4 regions of the Neorhizobium sp. T7_12 genome follow, and region 3 is predicted to be linked to each of the others. Evidence: predicted binding sites of a transcription regulator. Region 3 holds the regulator's gene; each other region holds the start of a gene.

Region 1 (4,737 bases), on a different contig from region 3:
TCGATCAGCTCCGGACGCGCCAGCAGCCGAACCGGCCGGCGCCAATGACTGACCCAGGTGACCTCTACCGGATCGGCAGCAGGACCGATCCGCTGGACGGAGCGCTCGGGCACGTCGGAGGCAACCGGTGCTACCCGATACACACGCTGGCCGCGGTTGCCGTAGATATCGATCAGCGGTGTGACGTCCTTCACTTCCTCCTCGACCAGCGAGGAGGATTTCTGGCGCTCCTCCAGCGGCTCGGCCATGACGGCGGCCAGGGTCAGCTTCTCGATCCCGAAGCCGGGTTCGATCTTTTCCGTCCGGTCGCGGAACAGCTTCGTCAGCCAGGCGACATCGCGCACCGCCTTCACCGTTCCGGCGCGGATTGCCTGCCGCGAACCGTCAACTTTTTCGACGATCAGGTCGGCGCGCCGAACACCAAGGCCACGCCTTTGCAGCTCCTCGATCAGTTGTACGACCAGCCGGCCGACATATTTGTTGATGGTTTCGGCAGCACCGATCGGCTCGGCGAAGGCTCTGGAGACCTCGATAGTTTCGGCGGTGCGGATCGGATCGATCGGTTCGGAAGCGCGGCCGAACATCTGGTCGAGCCGCCGGCCAATCTCCGGACCAAAACGAAGCGTCAGCGGCGCGCGCGGCGTGTTCGCCAATTCGCCGATCGTCTGGAAGCCGAGCGTGCGCAGATCGCCGACGACTTTCCCCGGAAGGCGCAGCAACGATATCGACAGCTTTTCGACGGCGCGGACGGTCTCACCGGTCGGCACGATGACCGTTTCGCGGCTGATGGCACGGGCGCAGGCATGCGCTGCACCCCAGGTGTCGGCGATCGCGACACGGGCGGTGAGTTTTTTTGCCAGGAACTGATTAGCGATCTTGGTCACCATGGCGAGCTCGCCGCCCTGCAGGTGATCGGCACCCTCGGTGTCCATGACGATCCCGTCGATCCCATCGACGGCGACGATCGGCGAATAGAGCGTCAGCGCCCAAAGGGTAATGCGCTCAAGCGCTGCGGCATCCTTTACAGGATCCGCATCGACCAGCATCAGGCCGCGGAACAGCGCCTGTGCTTTCGCCGCCGGCATGCCGACATGCACGCCGGCTTTTCGGGCGGCGGCGTCGGCGGCCGACACCCAGCGTTTCGAGCCGCTCCTGGCGATCACGGCTATTGCCTGTTCAGGAGGAATAGACGGATCGGCGCGACGAATGCGATCCGTCGGCAGATCCGGAAGATAGATCGAGACGACCCTTGTCATCGCACGCCCTCACGAGAAACTCAGCACATTCACCCGCTTTCACGCGCATCAGTTCCAGCAACCATTGGGCCCTCCCCACACCCGGCACCGGCAATTCCTCCGACGGCATGACGCTCACCCGCCACCGCGTGGCCGACGCCGTCGGCTGCCCGAAATCATTCGCCTCCGTCTGCCGTCGCCAGCGTCGGACGGCAAGCGCCATCGTGCCCGTCCGCTCGGCCGCCAGCTGCAGCCGGCGCGAGCTGACCATCGGTAGGCGGACGAGTTCACCGACCACAGCGCCGAGCCCACCAAAGGACAGCCCCTCCTCCATGTTTGCCAGCACGTCTTCCTCCTTGTCGGATTCGACAAAGATCACCCGGTCGGGATGGAGACCGACCTGGGCGAGTGCAGGAAAGAACAGGTCTGGCCGCGTCAGGCACCAGACGATCGGGCCTTTGGTGCGGGCCGCGATGCCTGCGGCACAGAGCGCTGCTGCCGCGCCATCCACCGTGCCCGATCCGCCACCGGCAAATTCATGCAGGGCGCCATAGGCCAGGCCACCTCCCGGCAGGACCGCATCGATTTCCGGCACCCCAAAGGACAGACAGCCCGCCTTTCTGGCTGACACGCCCTCCAGCGAGGCAATGCGCTCGCGCAGATCGGAAATCACCCTTTCGCGGGCAGCAGTCATCGTTCACGGCTCCCTTCAAGGTCGCGTTGTCGGCCGACATCATGTCAGACAGAATGCAGATGTTCTCTTTCTGTTCCGCCCCAACAAAAGAGTCAAGCAACCGGAGGGATGGGAATATTATCCTGAACATTAGGAATCGGAAGAATACTCAGAAGAATCAGCCCAATAACGGCTGGCAGACTTTTTTGGAGCGCTGCGTGCGCTCGCTACTCCTTGGTGTGAATTGCGGGGACAAGACGGGATCGTCGTAGTGTCTGCAAATTTCTTCTCGATCCCCGCGCATGAGGGCACCCCGCCGACAAAACGTCGCGGATCAAGCGGCCGGACGGTCATGGCCCCCCGCCCGAAGTGTTGCTGTCCTCACTGGCGCAACGCAGGTGATAAGGCGCCGCAGTTGCGGCTCGCGCTTTAGACCGCCAATCTTGACTGGAACGAAGCGTTCGAAAGAGGCTTGACGCGGAATGTACCTGCCGGGAGTGGCCGCAGGATTTCATCTTCCGGTACGACCCCATCGAGCCAGTCCATCCGCCGATCGCGCGTCAGCACCGCCATCTGCCGGTCATGGTAGGGTGCGATGTCGACATTCGCCTCGATCGTCAGGACGGCATAGGCCTCCGGCCAGCCATGGGACGCCTGCCGCCAGATACCCGCGAAATAGAACCAGTCACCGTTCTTGAACGAGAAACAGAAGTTCCTCGCCCCACTGCGATGGCGAAACTCGGATGCCGGCACCAGACAGCGGTGGTGGGTTGGAAACGTCCTTCCTTCAGAGCGGACGACATTGGCCGCGCGTGGGCCGCCATCGAGCCGACGCAACCCCCAGGGCAGCTCCACCATCTCCACATCGCCGTCATGCCGTCTTATGATGACGCGGCGCTCGTCGAGCGGGGCGTCGGACTGGAAAACCTCCGCGTTCATCATATGTAGAACATAGCAAGAACCACGCTTCACAACAAGAACTGCGAGGAAAGCATGTGCAATGATTATCGGCTGATGGTGGACGTGGCGTCGATTGTGGAGGATTTCGCCCATCTCAAGATCAAGATCCGCTTTGGTGAAGGTGCACCGAACGTTGAGGCACGCGAAGACATCAAGATCACAGATATGGCGCCGATCATCCGCACAATCGAGGGAACGCGCGACGAGGCGGACCTCGTCCAGCGCCGATGGAGTTGGCCTGGCCAGAACAAGCGGCCGGTCTATAATTTCCGCTCCGATGGACGCGAGTTCGATTCCAACCGATGCCTGATCGTCGCCGATGGTTTCTACGAGTTCACCGAACCAACCGAAAAAGGCAAAAAGCGCAAGGACAAGTGGCTGTTCACCAAGAAGGACGAACCAATTTTCTGCATCGCCGGAATCTGGCGCCAGACGGATGACGTCGGGCAAGCCTTCACCATGCTGACGATGGAGCCTGGCCCGGATCTCGCGCCTTACCACGACCGGCAGATCGTCATCCTCGAACGGGACGCCTGGGCCGAATGGCTCGATCCATCTGTCTCGGCGAAGTCTCTGATCAGGCCGCTTCCCGCCGGCACCCTCAATGTCAAGCAGGTCGGCTGACGCGCTTTCTGTTTCCATCACCGCATCTCAACGGGCTGAGTTGGAACAAAATGCGGGCTGGATGCTTCTCAGTTCCGAGGTCGCGTGCCGTGTCAACTGGACGTGACAGGGATGATGAAAGCTCTCCTTGCGGCCAACGAAATGGCAGTCGAGCGTCCCACCTCTCCAGCCCGCGCCTCAGTTCCGTCGTCATTCGACGCGGATGGCGGAAGTGTACCGGGGAACGCGATGGCCAGCGACAAGCTCTCAAAATACAAGCAGAAACGCGATTTTCTAAAGACGCAGGAGCCGAGCGGAAAGGCGAAGCTGAAGGCGTCGAACCGCCGTCGCTTCATCATCCAGAAACATGACGCGACGCGGCTGCACTACGATCTTCGCCTGGAACTAGATGGAGTATTCAAGTCCTGGGCGGTGACCAAGGGACCGTCGCTCGATCCACACGACAAGCGTCTTGCCGTCGAGGTCGAGGGTCATCCGCTCGACTATGGCGACTGTGAAGGCACGATCCCGAAAGGCCAGTATGGCGGTGGCACGGTCATGCTCTGGGACCGTGGCTATTGGGAGCCGGAGGGTAACAAAAGCCCGGAACAGGGATTGGCCAAAGGAGATCTCAAATTCAGGCTGGAGGGCGAGCGTCTGCATGGCAGCTTTGTGCTGGTGCGGATGCGCAATGACCGCGATGGCGGCAAGCGCACCAATTGGCTGCTGATCAAGCATCACGATGAATTTTCCCTCGAGGAAGACGGCGCGGCTGTCCTTGAGGACAACCCCACCTCTGTCGCCTCCGGTCGGACGATGGAGGCGATCGCCGCCGGCAAGGGCAAGAAGCCCAAACCGTTCATGGTCGAGAGCGGTGACGTTCAGGCGGATGCCGTCTGGGACAGCAACCACGGCCTCGCCGCCGAAGAACGCAAAGCCGAAACCAAAACCAAAAGGAAAGCCGCGCCGGCCAAAGCTTCCAAGTCAGCAAAGTCAACAATGCCGGGGTTCATCGCTCCGCAGCTCTGCGAAACGCTTGAGCGTCCACCCACGGCGGACGGCTGGATCCATGAGATCAAGTTCGACGGCTATCGCATCCAGATGCGCATCGAAAACGGCGAAGTGACGCTCAAGACTCGCAAAGGCCTCGACTGGACAGCAAGATATCCGGCAATAGCCGCATCTGGTTCCGCCCTCCCTGACGCGATCATCGATGGCGAGATCTGCGCTCTCGACGAACACGGCGCGCCGGACTTTGCCGCGCTG
Region 2 (4,737 bases), on a different contig from region 3:
ATGACTTCATGGACGATACGGCGCCAACGGAAACGCCGGGGAGGCCCATCCGGCACCGTTGCCGCAAAGGCTTCCACGAGTTCCGGGTGACGGAAGAGCCGTAAAGGTCGGTCGCTTCTCGGCACGAAGGCGAAAAGCTCCTCGGTCTTTTCTCGGACGATCCGTGCCGCGATCGCCGGCACAAATATTTCCGCGCGCTCCGGCATATGGCTTTGTTTGGGATCGGCGATCTGCAGACAGTCGGCCCCGAGCCGGGCCGAGACCCGGTCGATAAAATCGGCAAGTGAGATTTCGCTGTCACCATTGCCGGTGAAATCGCCCTGCGAAATCCTGAAGACATCGTATTGCAGCACGTTGAGACGCAGGAGCTCGAAACCGAAGCCGGCGTCGAGATCGTCATGCACCGCGTTCAGGCGCTCGGAAAACAACGAGGAGATCCGTTTCGGATCCTGCAACGGCTGCGAGGCGCCGGCCGCGATGCGAAACACCCGGCCATCGACCCGGAAAAGCACCAGTTCGAAAACCCGCCCCCCGACACCGCGAGCCTCCAGTTCCGATTTCAACGAAATCGCAATCTGGCCGGTGAGCTGGAGAATATGCTCTTCCGCCTGGATCGGCTCGGGAAGCCTCCGCTCGGCGGAAAGGGCAGCCACCGGACGGCGAGGCGAGATGGCTTCCTCATTGTGCCCGAGCGCCTGATCCAGCCGAAGCAACAGGTGCATGCCGAAACGGCGAGCCAACGGCGCACGCGGCATGGGCAGAAGGTCGCCGATCCTTTTCAGCCCGAGCTTGTAAAGCGATGCGACGGTGGCCTCATCGATGCGCAGAGCGTTGACCGGCAAAGGCGCCAGCACCTCCTCCGTCACCTGATCGGTGATCACGCCGCCGCGGCCGAAGCGGCAGGCCGCCCATGAGAGGCCCGGCGACGAGGAGATCGCTCCTTTGACATCGAAGCCCATCTGCAGAAGCCGGCCAAGAATATCCTTCAGCAGGACTTCCTCGCCGCCGAAGAGGTGGGCACAGCCGGTGATGTCGAGAAACAGGCCTTCGCGGCCGTCCAGCGCCACCAGCGGGGTATAACGATCGCACCAATCGGCGATCGCCTCGAGAAGGCCCTGGTCCGCAGCGTCATCTTCGTCCACCACGTCGATCTTCGGAAACATGGCCCGCGCTTCCGCCAGCCCCTGCCCGCGCTTCAGCCCAAGACGTTCGGAAACCTCGTCGAGCGCTGTGAGCCGCATGGCGTTTTCGCGCCGGCCGGCACAGAGGATCGGCGGATGATGCTCAGGACGCCCTTTCCAACGCCATGACAGTCCCCAGAGCCGGCGCGCGATCCTGTCGGTCGGCAGATGCGGGAAGACGAGCGCCAGGATGCGCTGGCGGGTTGCGGAAAGAAAAAGCCTCTCCTGTGTCTTGGCCAAGGGAAAATTGACGGTCATGGGGGTTCCACTCCAGAAGTAGGGACAGAGGAGCCGGGTTACGACTCTTCTCCAGGGTCAGCCTGAAAACGGGATGACCGATGCTGCCGCCAAGCACGGATCCATCCGGAAGATGCCGGTGAGCCGCCGGCGCCGGTTCGACAAGAAAGCGGAACGAGGCGCTGCTCGCCTCCTCCTCTCCCGCATGCCGCAACAAAAAGAGTGGCCGCGCCGCCGCCTTTGCCCTCAGACCCAGCCTGCGACTTTCGGTGAGCCCGAAATGCTTGGGATTTCCCCGGATTTCGAGAATGACGGCGACAAGAGCCCCGCTCGCCAATGCGGTCTCGGCAAGCCACAGGGCATCGTCCAACTTGCATGGCGAGGCGTAAAGAATATCCCGGCGGCTCAATCCGAACTGTTTGAGACCGATGGAATAAGGAATTCCGGCCTCCTGCATGGAGACGACATCACAGATCCAGAGAAGCGGCGCCTCGCTCGGCTGTCTCGCCTTGAGGTGAGACGCCAGCGAGAGAGCAAGGCCGCTTGCTGCCCCGGCATCCCCCATCAAACGGGAACGGATTTCCGTGATGCCGTCGAGCGGCAGGCCACCTTCCAAGGCGGTATCCATCGGCGGTACGCCGAATGGCAGACGGGGTGGGTTGTTCTTGGATTTCCTGCCCTCCGGATCGGCAGCCGAGTCCGCCTGTTCCGCCGCGGCAAGCGCCGGCAGAGATTTTCCCTCCAATCTGGCGATCTGTTCGCGCAGGGCAAAAAGCGTCTCCTGCGCCGTGGCGTGCTCGGCCATGGCGTCAGCTCCATCTGTACATGTTCTCTTTATGTTCTTATGGATTCCAGAGCTGCCCGAAAGAGTCAACAACCAAATCCTGGGAATCTTTTCCTTGGATCCTAGGCCGATGATTCTTCACTCGAAAAATATCGCGGGAGGTACTATATGGGCCTGATCAGAAGGAGAGCCTATGGCCCGCATCGACCAGACCGACGATTGGCAGGATCGCCACGCGCCGACGATCAGCACATTCGAGTCGTTGGCGATCGAAGCCTATGGTCATTTACCGGAGGAATTCCGGGCTCTCACCGTCAACCTGACGATCGAGATCGAGGATTTTCCGGACGACGACGTTTTCGAGGATATGGCACTCGAGACGCCTTTCGACCTGCTCGGCCTTTTCGAAGGCCGCGGCATTTCCGAGCGGTTCAACATGGAAACGGGCGAATTGCCGAACCGCATCCGGCTTTATCGCCGGCCGATCCTGGACTACTGGGCGGAAAACGAGGAAACCCTGGGCGATATCATCACCCATGTGCTAATCCACGAGATCGGCCACCATTTCGGCCTCAGCGACGACGACATGGAGCGCATCGAGGCCAGCGCCGACGAAGCTGCACAGCGCTGATCCCCTGACGGGAGCTTATTGCTCGCCGAGCTTCATTTCGGGGTCATATTCCTTGCCGTGAACGGTTTTCGTCACCGCCTGGCCGCACTGCATCTCGCCGGTCGTGGCGTTGAAGGCATAGGTGGGCGAGCCGGAAAGTTCCCACCCCTTGTTCAGCGCCGCCGTCACCTTGTGGCAGAAGGAGGAATCGTCGGGGCCGCTGAGGAAGCGATACAGTTTCATGGCGTTCTCTTTCTTGCAGCAATGATCCGGGCCGTGGCGGCAAGTCTTTCGGCCTCCGCCAGATGCAGCCTTTCGACCATCTTGCCGTTCAGGTTGATGATGTTGAGATGTTGCGCTCCCGGTTCCGCAAAGGCGGCGATCACCGCTTCCGCCTCTTCCACGGCCCGTGGATCCGGCCCGAAATGCCGGTTGGCGGGTTCGATCTGGGCCGGATGGATCAGCATCTTGCCGGAAAAACCCATGGCGCGGCCCTGGGCACATTCCGCTTCGAAGGCTTTCGCATCGCTGAAGTCGTTAAAGACGCTGTCGATCACATCGATGCCATGGGCGCGGCCGGCGAGCACGATCTGCATCAGCCAGGGCACCAGATAGGCGCGGCCCAGCTGCGGCAGCACGCCTGTTTCCTTGCGCAGGTCGTTGAGGCCGACCACGAAACACTGGAGCCGCTCGTCGACAGGGGCAATCGCCGGCGCATTCAGGACGCCCTTCGGCGTTTCGATCATCGCCCAGATGGCGAGATCGTCCGGAGCACCGGCTTCGGACAGGATATCCGCCACCGCCTGGACCTGCGACATATGCTCGACCTTCGGGATCAGCACGATGTCCGGAGAGACTTCGGTCACGAGATCCATGTCCGCCTTGCCGAACTCGGTTTCGAGCGGGTTGATGCGGATGATCGTTTCCCTGCCCTTGAGCGGATTTTCCGTAAACAGCCGGCGCAGGTTCTCGCGGGCTTCCGCCTTCTTTTCCGGCGCGACGGAATCTTCGAGGTCGAAGATCGCCGCGTCGCAATCGAGGCCATGCACCTTTTCCAATGCCCTCGTGTTTCCGGCCGGCACGCTCAGAATCGACCGGCGAGTATGAAAGGAGGCGGATTTGATATCGGTCAAGGCGATCATCGGCGCTTTGTGCCAATCTTTTTGGTCTGCGGCAATACTGCATGCCCAAAGCCCCTTGCAAGAAAGGGCGCAAGGCTCCACATTCTTTGGTGAGAAAGGTATATACCATGCAAAATATTCGCGTCTTCTTCGTCATCATATCGGCCATCGCCGTGCTCGCCATGGCAGCACTTCTGACGGCTTCGCTGACCGTCGCCTTTGCCGGCATTCTCGCAGTTCTGTCCATCGGGCGTGCGCTTTCGGCGCGGCTGAAGCCGGTTCCCGTTCGGGCCAAGACAAGCAAGCGCGAGATGCGCGTCTGGAACGACGGCCGCGGCACGATCATCGACCTTTGATCGTTCTAAGCGCTGACTGAGACGAATACGCCGGTTTCCGGCGTGTTGGCGTACCGGTTCACGCCAAACAGGCCTTCAAATCTGCGTCGATTTGCTTTATGGCAGCTTCCGCAGATAAGTCCACCTGGAGGCAGATCATGGAAAAGTTCACCAAGCTCACCGGCGTTGCGGCGCCGCTTCCGGTCATCAATATCGACACGGACATGATCATTCCGAAGGATTACCTCAAGACCATCAAGCGTACCGGTCTTGGCAAGGGTCTCTTCTCGGAAGCCCGCTACAAGGACGACGGTTCTGAAAATCCCGATTTCGTGCTGAACAAGCCGGCCTATCGCAACGCCAAGATCCTGGTCGCCGGTGACAATTTCGGCTGCGGTTCCTCGCGCGAACACGCGCCGTGGGCGCTTCTCGATTTCGGCATCCGCTGCGTCATCTCGACGAGCTTCGC
Region 3 (4,737 bases):
GAGACCTGGAGGCGGCCCACCGTCATTCTCGATACGCCGGTGACCACCGAGCTTGCCGGCGTGGTCGAGCGCAGGGAGATCGACGCCCAAGGGCGATGGCGTTATATCGTCCGCATCGAGCGGACCTCCAATCCGCAAGTCAGGCGCCCACCGCAGCGTGTATCGCTGCTCGCAAGGTCCCGCCATGAGCCGGCCCAAACCGGCGAGACGATCAGCGGCCGCGCTCGCATTTCACCCCCGTCCGGACCCGCCTTGCCGGGCCTCAACGACTTTGCCTTTTCTTCCTATTTCGACGGCATCGGTGCGGTCGGATTTTTCTATGGAGCGCCGAAAAAGCAGGCTGCTGTCCAATCAACCCGGAGCTGGATTGCGGAGGTCGAAACCCGGCTTTTCGATCTGCGCAGCGCAATCGCAACCCATATCCGGGTGACCGTGCCCGGAGATCCCGGCGCCTTTGCCGCGGCGATCGTCACCGACGAGCGCCGGGCAATTTCCGAAGACACCACCGAGGCGTTGCGACTGTCGGGCCTCGCCCATATCGTCGCCATTTCGGGGCTGAACATGGCGCTCGCCGCCGGCATCTTCTTTGTCGGCGTGCGCACGGTGCTTTCCGTCTTCACGGGCTTCGCGCAGGCCTATCCGGTCAAGAAGATCGCAGCACTCGGCGCGCTGATGATGGCGACGGCCTATTACCTGATCTCCGGTTTCGGCGTTTCCGCCGAGCGGGCCTATATCATGATGGCGATCATGCTCGTCGCGGTGCTTTTCGATCGGCCATCGATCAGCCTGCGCAATGTCGCGCTGTCCGCCCTGGTCATCATCGCCATGTCGCCCTCGGAAATATTGGGGCCGAGCTTCCAGATGTCGTTTGCCGCCACCGCCGCCCTGGTCGCCGGCTACGCACTCTGGAAACACAGGGCAGAACGCCGCGATCCCGAACCTCTGCCACTCCATCACCCCGTGGTGACGCCGGTGCTGGCATCCTGGAATTTCGCGGCCGGCATCTTCGTGACGTCGCTGATCGGCGGCATCTCGACCGCCATGTTTTCGGTCGAGCATTTCCACCGTATCGCCACCTACGGCCTTGCCGCCAATCTCGCCGCCATGCCGATCATCTCCTTCGTGGTCATGCCGGCGGGGCTGGCCGGCATGCTGCTGATGCCGTTCGGCCTCGATGCGCCCTTCATGAAGCTCATGGGCCTCGGCCTGGAGTGGGTGATCGCCATCGCCAAACACGTCGCCGCCTGGGGCGGCGATGTCGGCATAGGGCGACAGCATCCCTGGTTCCTAGCTGTCTCGACGGCAGGTTTCCTGCTGCTGACGCTCATGAGGACGAGACTGAGGCTGATAGGCCTGCCGCTGTTGGTGACCGCTCTACTGCTTTCCTGGCAGGAGCGGTCGATGTCCCTGCCGGATATCCTGATCTCGGAAGACGGGGCGATGGTAGCACTTCTAGACGGAGAAGGGGTCGCCACCAATCGCGCCCGCCCGCCCGACTTCGTCTACGGCCAATGGAAAAGGGCGCTTCTGCTCGGCGATCCGACCAAGCCTGAAATGTCGCCATCCAGGGACAAGCCACCCGACGACAAGCCGCCCGGCGACAAGCCGCCCGGCGAGAGAACCAAAGAGCGCCCCGAACTGACCCCGCAGCAACTCGAAACGGCAAAGTCGAGGATAAAACAGGCGCCTGCCGGCCGCTTCACCTGCAAGCCGACGGCCTGGTGTGCGGCAAGCACGGGCAAGGGCATCGTTATCGTTGTCGAGGACGGCCGTTATGCGGGTGCCGCCTGCGACGCCGCCAGTCTTGTCATTGCGCCGCGTGCCCGCTTCGACCAATGCCGGTCCGGCGCCCTGATGATCAACGGTGCCACGCTTCGCAAGACGGGTGCCCTGGAGATCTCCCTCAACGGCGCGACCGACATTCGGCGCTGGCAGATCCGTGCCGCCATGGCGGGCGCAGATCGTCCCTGGAGCCGGCACCGCCACTATGATTGGCGAAGCCAGGGTTTCGATAGTTCATTGCCGGAACCGCTCCGGCAGATGATCAGTGATACCGGCGGATGAGGCCGACGAGCTTGCCCTGGATCTTCACCCGGTCCGGCCCAAAGATGCGGGTCTCATAGGCTGGGTTGGCGGCTTCGAGGGCGATGGAGGCACCGCGGCGGCGGAAGCGCTTCAGCGTCGCTTCCTCGTCGTCCACCAGCGCCACGACGATGTCGCCCGGATTGGCCGTATTGCTGTTGCGGATGATCACGGTATCGCCGTCGAGAATGCCGGCCTCGATCATCGAATCGCCCTTGACCTCGAGCGCATAATGTTCGCCGGAACCGAGCATCTCGGCAGGCACGGCGATGTCATGCGTGTTGTTCTGGATCGCCGAGATCGGCACGCCGGCAGCGATGCGGCCCATGACCGGAACGGTGGTGGCGTTCGGTGAATCGTCGTTGGCGGCGGGTTTCTGAGGCGCCGCGACCGGCTGCGGTTTGCCGAGGCTGCCCTCGATGACGCTGGGCGAAAAACCGCGCCGTGGCTGCATGCTCGGCGAGTAGGCTTCCGGCAGCTTGATGACTTCGAGCGCCCGGGCCCGGTTCGGCAGGCGGCGGATGAAGCCGCGCTCCTCGAGCGCGGTGATCAGGCGGTGGATGCCGGACTTGGACGCGAGGTCGAGAGCATCCTTCATTTCATCGAATGACGGCGGGATGCCGGATTCCTTCATGCGTTCGTGAATGAACAGAAGCAATTCCTGTTGTTTGCGCGTGAGCATCTTTTGGCACCCTCAGAGTCGGAAACAAATCCAGAACGGACACTATATGTTCCATATGTGTTCTGCAAGTCCCTAAATTTCTGTGAAGTATGATGATTTTTTCTTCATAGATGCGTGCCAGATATCTCGAGCCACACCACTTGCGCGGCGCGAGCCCGCTGCCAAAGTAGCTTTGCGATTCCAATTCCGGGGGCCCTCGCGTGAATGCAAGACCAATCGATCATCTCGTGCTGCCGGTGGCGGGACTTACCGCTGCGCGTTCCCGGCTCACGAAGCTTGGTTTTACAGTTGCGCCCGACGCTTTTCATCCTTTCGGCACAGCCAATGCTTGCGTGTTCTTCTCGGATGGCAGCTACCTGGAGCCGCTGGCTCTTGCCAATCGCCGTCATGCAAGCGCTGCCGCCAAACGTGGCAACGTTTTTACCGCACGCGATCTGGCCTTCCGCAAGGGACGCGACAGGCAGGGCTTCTCGGCGCTCGTTGTCGCCACGCGCGACGCGATGGCCGATCACGCGCGTTTCAAGATGCGCGGCGTCTCGGCAGGCGACGTGCTGGAATTTTCCCGCGGGATGACCTTGGCCGACGGTTCCGAAACCCAGGCGAGCTTCCGGCTGGCTTTTGCCGGTGATGACCGGGCGCCCGACTTCCTGATGTTTTCCTGCCAGCGGATCAATCCCCTGCCGGCCGATCGCGGCGAACTGGAGCACCATTCCAATGCGGTCATGGGGCTGAGCAAGATCATCCTGTCGGCATCGGCGCCCTCCGATTTCGCACCCCTGGCCGAGCAGGTGCTGATGACGAAGGCCAAGCCAGAGGCTGCTTCGCTCGAGCTTGCGGCGGCAAATGCCCACATTCGCATCCTGCAGGATCACGAACTCGAGGCGGAATTCGCCCTGCCGCCGACGCCGGGTGCCGAGGGGCTGCGCGGCCGGGTGATCATCTTCAAGACGGCCGATCTTGCCGTGACAGAGATCACCCTTGCTGCTAATGACGTCGCATTCGTCCGCCGGGAGGGCCGTGTTCTCGTCTCGGCGGCGCCCGGCCAGGGTGTTTTGTTCGGCTTCGAGGAATAGGTTCATGGAAGTTACCGCAAATTCCAGCGTCTCCGTCGGCGAGGGAGACGGCAAGGTGGTTTTCGCGCAGGACGCAAAACTGTCGCTGATCGCCGGTCCCTGCCAGATGGAAAGCCGCGACCACGCCTTCATGATGGCAGGCGCGCTGAAGGAACTCTGCGGCAAGCTCGGTATCGGCCTCGTCTACAAATCCTCCTACGACAAGGCCAACCGCACGTCGATTTCCGGCAAGCGCGGCATAGGGCTCGAAACCGCCATGGAAATCTTTGCCGACCTCAAGAAGGAGTTCGGCTTTCCGGTCCTGACCGACATTCACACGGAAGAGCAATGCACCGTCGTGGCGGAAACGGTAGACATCCTGCAGATCCCGGCTTTCCTCTCCCGCCAGACGGACCTGCTTGTCGCAGCCGCCAGGACCGGCCGCGTCATCAACGTCAAGAAGGGCCAGTTCCTGGCGCCCTGGGACATGAAGAACGTGCTTGCCAAGTTCACCCAGAGCGGCAATCCGAACGTGCTGCTCTGCGAGCGCGGTGCTTCCTTCGGCTACAACACGCTGGTCTCCGACATGCGCTCGCTGCCGATCATGGCGTCGCTCGGCGCTCCGGTCATCTTTGATGCGACGCATTCGGTGCAGCAGCCGGGCGGGCAGGGCGCTTCGACCGGCGGCGACCGCACCATGGTGCCGGTGCTGGCGCGCGCAGCCGTCGCGGTCGGTGTCGCCGGCGTCTTTCTGGAAACCCACGAGGATCCGGACAACGCGCCCTCGGACGGCCCCAACATGGTGCATCTGAAGGACATGCCACGGCTGCTCGAAAAGCTGCTCGCGCTCGATGCCATCGCCAAGGCGGCTTGAGCCCGCCCACAAAAAGCGCGCAAACTGCTTCGATTGTAATTTTCGTG
Region 4 (4,737 bases), on a different contig from region 3:
CGCCGAGCAGGGCCGCGAGGAAAAAGCCGGTGATCTGTACGAGGCCGCTCTGCGAACGATCGACGAAACGCTCGGAGCAATAACCGGTGATGACGGCCGCGAAGAACCAGCCGACGAGATAACCGGCGGTCGGAGAGGCGAAGGTGGCAAGGCCGCCGCGTCCACCCGATAGAACCGGCAGGCCGATCGCGACCAGCAGCAGGACCAGAAGCACCGCGAAACCGCCGCGCTTGGCACCGAGGATGACGCCCGCCAGCATGACGCCGAGCGACTGCGCGGTGATCGGCACGGGAATGAAGCCGAGCATGATCGGCGGCACGAGACCGAGCGCCACGATAATGGCGGCAAAAAGGGCGGCCAGAACGAGATCACGGGTGGTCATGCTATGCGAATCCCTGGTTGTCATATGAAGTTATTTCTGCGCCCGGATGCCACGTGCGTCAATGGCAGCGGCGATCTCGTCGGCGTTTTTGAGCGTCAGGATGATCAGTGGCACCGCCAGCGTCAGCGGCCGGACCTTCAGTCCGCGGGCGCGGTGCGCGTCGCGGATGGCCTGGTATCGGCTGAGTATTTCCGGCACGAAACGGATGACCAGACCGATCGCAAGCCCGATATCCGCGGCCTTGACGAGCCCTAGGCGCTCCAGCGGCATGGCAAGGCGGGTGATCTCGTCGATGAAATCGCCGGTGCTGGTGGTCGCCGTCACCGCCGCGGCGAAGAGGGCAAGCGCCGTCAGCCGCGTGACGACGACCAGCGCATCGTGGCGGCCGTTGAGGACAAGCGTGAAGATCGCGACAATGACGATGGTCAGCAGGATCGGCCGCAGCCGCAGCCAGGATTGGCGCCATCCGAGCTGCAGCGACGAATAGACGATACCGCCGAGCAAGGCCGCTACGACAAGAACAGCCGGGGAATGGATCACGAAAAGCAGGAGGCTGAGGGCGGCAAGGCCGAGAAGCTTTGCCCGCGGCGAAAGCCGGTGCAGAAACGTGTCGCCTTCCACATAGAGCGTCTTCATGCCGCAAGCTCGCGGTAGCGCGCGATGACCTCGGCGGGTGCGCCGTCGTCGGCGAGGCGGCCCTCATGGAAGCACAGAACCCGGTCGAAATCGGTGATCAGGTCGAGATCATGGCTGATGACGATGACATTTTCGTCAAGCCCGTGGATCGTCCGCTCCACGAGGCCGCGGTTGCGGAGATCCAGCTGGTTGGTCGGCTCGTCCATGATCAGGATATTCGGCCGGGTCACCAGAACCGAAGCGAGCGCCGCCAGCTGCAGTTCTCCGCCCGAAAGTTCGTGCACACGCCGGTCGGCCAGATGGGCGATGCCGAAACGGACAAGTACGGCCTCGATCGCCGCCTCCGTATCCGCCTTCGAGAGCTTTTGGCTCTTCAGCCCCAGCGCGATATCTTCTTTCAGGATCGGCAGGATGATCTGGTTCTGCGGGTTCTGGAAGATGAAGCCGGCCTGGCCGCGAACCTTGTCGCCGTCTTTCACCGTATCGAGGCCGTTGACGGTCACCTGGCCCGTGGCAGGCAGCACCAGCCCGTTGATCATCCGCGCGAAGGTGGTCTTGCCGGAACCGTTGAGACCGATCACGCCGATCCGCCGTTCGCTGAGCGACAGCGTCAGCGGATGAACGATGGTGCGTCCCTCGAAACGCGCTTCTGCCTGTTCGAAACGGATATCCAAGCCGGTCCCTCGGTGTTCAGCGGTCTATAGACCGGAAGATGGGGAAGGGGAATGCGGAACCGAACGTGAACATTGAATCCGGCGCGGCGGTATCCTAGTCTAGACGCCATGGCGATTCTCATTCCGAACGATCAGGCCCGCAAGATATTCCTCGAACGGCAGCGGCTCTGCGAACCGCCCGGCCGCGCGTTGACCAAAGCCGGCCTGCTACAGCTCATCGACGATCTCGGTTTCGTCCAGGTGGACAGTATCGCCACCGTCGAGCGCGCCCATCACATGATCCTGTTTTCGCGCAACCAGACCTACCGCCGCGAGCACCTGACCGCGCTTCTGGAAAAGGACGGCGAGCTCTTCGAACACTGGACGCATGACGCCTCGATCATCCCGACGAGCTTCTTCCGCTACTGGAAACACCGTTTTCGCCGCCGCGAGCCGATTCTCGCCGAACGCTGGAGGAAATGGCATGGCGAAGGGTTCGACGCCGCCTTCGAGGAGACCTTCCAGCATATTGCCGAGAACGGCGCGATCATGTCGCGCGACATGAAGCAGGAGGATCACAAGTCCGGCGGCTGGTGGAACTGGCATCCGAACAAGACGGCGCTCGAATATTACTGGCACACCGGCAAGCTGGCGATCGCCGGCCGCGTCAACTTCCAGAAGATCTACGACCTGATGGAACGGGTGATCCCGCGGCAACATCACGAGCCGGAAGTGAGCCACGAGGAATTCATCGACTGGGCCTGCCGCGGCGCCATGGCCCGCCTCGGCTTTGCGACTTCGGGCGAAATCGCCGCCTTTTTCGATCTGGTCACGCCGGACGAGGCAAAGGAATGGGTGAAAGCCCATCGCGACGAACTGACCGAGGTGCTGATCGAGGCCGCCGACGGCAGCAAGCCACGCCCGTCCTTCGCCTTCCTTGGCTTTCCCGAAAACCTTGGGGATATCCCCGAACCACCGGCCCGCGTGCGCGTCCTCAGCCCCTTCGATCCGCTGCTCCGCAACCGCGACCGGGCCGAGCGGCTCTTCAATTTCTTCTACCGCATCGAGGTTTTCGTGCCCGAGCCGAAGCGCCAATACGGCTACTACGTCTTCCCGCTGCTCGAAGGAGACCGCATGATCGGCCGCATCGACATGAAGGCGGACCGCAAGTCCAGCACCCTGGATGTGAAGCGGTTATGGCTGGAAAAGGGCGTGCGGACTTCGGCGGGGCGATTGGAGAAGCTGGACGCGGAACTGCTCCGCGTCGGGCGGTTTGCCGGGGTGGACAAGATTACCTACCAGGCTGGCTGGCGGGGCGAATAAGCGCGGCCGGCGAAAACCTTTGGCCGCACCGTTTGCCTCACGTCAGGTTCTACCCCCGCCACCGCAGAAACACCGTCGCAAGCGGCGGCAGCACCGCGGAGATCGAAAATTCCCTCCCATGCGCCGCCTGCCGCTCCGTCCAAGCCTCCGTCTGTCCGAGATTGGATCCGCCATAAAGCGCCGCGTCGGTATTCAGCACTATCTCCCAGCGTCCCTCCGCCGGGACTCCGATGCGATAACCGTGCCGCGGCATCGGCGTGAGGTTCGAGACGACCAGGATATGCGACGAGCGATCCGGCGACGAGCGCAGCATGCCGTAGACGGAATTCGCCGCGTCGTCGGCCACCGCCCACTCGAACCCCTCGTGGTGCAGGTCGCCGAACTGCAGCGCCGGTTCCTGCGCATAGAGCGCGTTCAGGTCACGGATCAGACGCTGGACGCCCGCGTGGTCCGGGCTGTCGAGCAGGTCCCAGACGACCGAGGCGTCGTGGTTCCATTCGCTCTCCTGAGCCAGTTCGCCGCCCATGAACAAGAGTTTCTTGCCGGGATGGCCCCACATGAAGCCGTAATAGGCGCGAAGGTTCGCAAGTTTCTGCCAGCGGTCGCCCGGCATCTTGGCCATCAGCGAGCCCTTGCCGTGCACCACTTCGTCATGGGAGAGCGGCAGGATGAAGCGCTCGGAATAGGCATAGATCATCCCGAAGCTCATCGCGCCATGATGGTATTTCCGGTAGACCGGGTCGTCCTGCATGTAATGCAGCGTGTCGTGCATCCAGCCCATGTTCCATTTGAAATCGAAGCCGAGGCCGCCTTCTTCGATCTTCCTGGTGACGCCCGGCCAGGCGGTCGATTCCTCTGCCGCGGTGAAGGCATGCGGGCAGCGGTTGTGGACGATGCTGTTCAGGTGCTTGAAGAACTCGACCGCCTCAAGGTTCTCGCGCCCGCCGTATTTGTTAGGGATCCATTCGCCTTCGTTGCGGCTGTAGTCCCGGTAGAGCATCGAGGCGACCGCATCGACGCGCAAAGCATCGACATGGTAATGCTCCAGCCATTCGAGTGCCGAGGCGATCAGGAACCCTTTCACTTCGTTGCGGCCGAGATTGTAGATCAGCGTGTTCCAGTCCCCGTGGAACCCTTCGCGCGGATCGGCATGCTCGTAGAGCGGCGTGCCGTCGAATTTGGCCAGCCCCCAGACGTCGGTCGGGAAATGCGCCGGCACCCAATCGAGGATGACGCCGATGCCGGCCTGATGGCAGCGATCGATGAAATAGGCGAAGTCCTCCGGCGTGCCGTGGCGTCCGGTCGGGGCGAACAGCCCGAGCGGCTGGTAACCCCAGGAGCCGCCGAACGGATGCTCCATGATCGGCAGCATCTCGATATGGGTGAAGCCGAGGTTCTGCACATAGGGGATCAGCCGCTGGCTGAGTTCGACCCAGTCGAGATGGCGGTTGCCTTCCTCGGCAATCCGAAGCCACGAGCCCAGATGCACCTCGTAGATCGACATCGCACCTTCACGATCCCGGTCTGCACGCTGCCTGCGCATCCAGTCCTCGTCGCTCCAGCGGAACGGTTTCGAGGAGGCAACGATCGAGGCCGTCGACGGGGCAGCCTCGCTGGCGCGGGCAACCGGGTCGGCCTTTTGCGGCAGCAGATTGCCGTTGCCGTCGAGGATCTCGAACTTGTAGCGCTCGCCATGGGTCAGGCGCGGGATGAACAGTTCCCAGATGCCCGCCTGCGGACGCA

The links. The regulator LexA, encoded in region 3, represses DNA repair genes until DNA is damaged. The targets are predictions, from matches to a motif close to TGTTCNNNNTGTGTTCNG.
Region 1: a site for LexA is predicted at 1,990-2,007, ahead of C5J26_RS30575 (ImuA family protein). Genes of this name have one in related genera too.
Region 2: a site for LexA is predicted at 2,245-2,262, ahead of C5J26_RS26100 (ImuA family protein). Genes of this name have one in related genera too.
Region 4: a site for LexA is predicted at 1,747-1,764, ahead of C5J26_RS12260 (energy-coupling factor ABC transporter ATP-binding protein). Genes of this name have one in related genera too.

Annotation. Positions count from the first base shown of each region.
Region 1 is NZ_PVBK01000028.1:44,539-49,275, reverse strand. Features, by position in the region: gene C5J26_RS30580 (DNA polymerase Y family protein) at 1-1,256, opposite strand, end outside; gene C5J26_RS30575 (ImuA family protein) at 1,177-1,929, opposite strand; gene C5J26_RS30565 (SOS response-associated peptidase family protein) at 2,338-2,850, opposite strand; gene C5J26_RS30560 (SOS response-associated peptidase) at 2,902-3,492, shown strand; gene ligD (DNA ligase D) at 3,721-4,737, shown strand, end outside.
Region 2 is NZ_PVBK01000017.1:86,492-91,228, forward strand. Features, by position in the region: gene C5J26_RS26095 (DNA polymerase Y family protein) at 1-1,373, opposite strand, end outside; gene C5J26_RS26100 (ImuA family protein) at 1,285-2,223, opposite strand; gene C5J26_RS26105 (metallopeptidase family protein) at 2,396-2,833, shown strand; gene C5J26_RS26110 (DUF1737 domain-containing protein) at 2,849-3,055, opposite strand; gene C5J26_RS26115 (CoA ester lyase) at 3,052-3,954, opposite strand; gene C5J26_RS26120 (hypothetical protein) at 4,062-4,289, shown strand; gene leuD (3-isopropylmalate dehydratase small subunit) at 4,427-4,737, shown strand, end outside.
Region 3 is NZ_PVBK01000002.1:404,387-409,123, forward strand. Features, by position in the region: gene C5J26_RS07955 (ComEC/Rec2 family competence protein) at 1-2,064, shown strand, start outside; gene lexA (transcriptional repressor LexA) at 2,045-2,764, opposite strand; gene C5J26_RS07965 (VOC family protein) at 2,965-3,837, shown strand; gene kdsA (3-deoxy-8-phosphooctulonate synthase) at 3,842-4,690, shown strand.
Region 4 is NZ_PVBK01000004.1:144,090-148,826, reverse strand. Features, by position in the region: gene C5J26_RS12270 (biotin transporter BioY) at 1-382, opposite strand, end outside; gene C5J26_RS12265 (energy-coupling factor transporter transmembrane protein EcfT) at 413-1,018, opposite strand; gene C5J26_RS12260 (energy-coupling factor ABC transporter ATP-binding protein) at 1,015-1,692, opposite strand; gene C5J26_RS12255 (winged helix-turn-helix domain-containing protein) at 1,801-2,994, shown strand; gene glgB (1,4-alpha-glucan branching protein GlgB) at 3,044-4,737, opposite strand, start outside.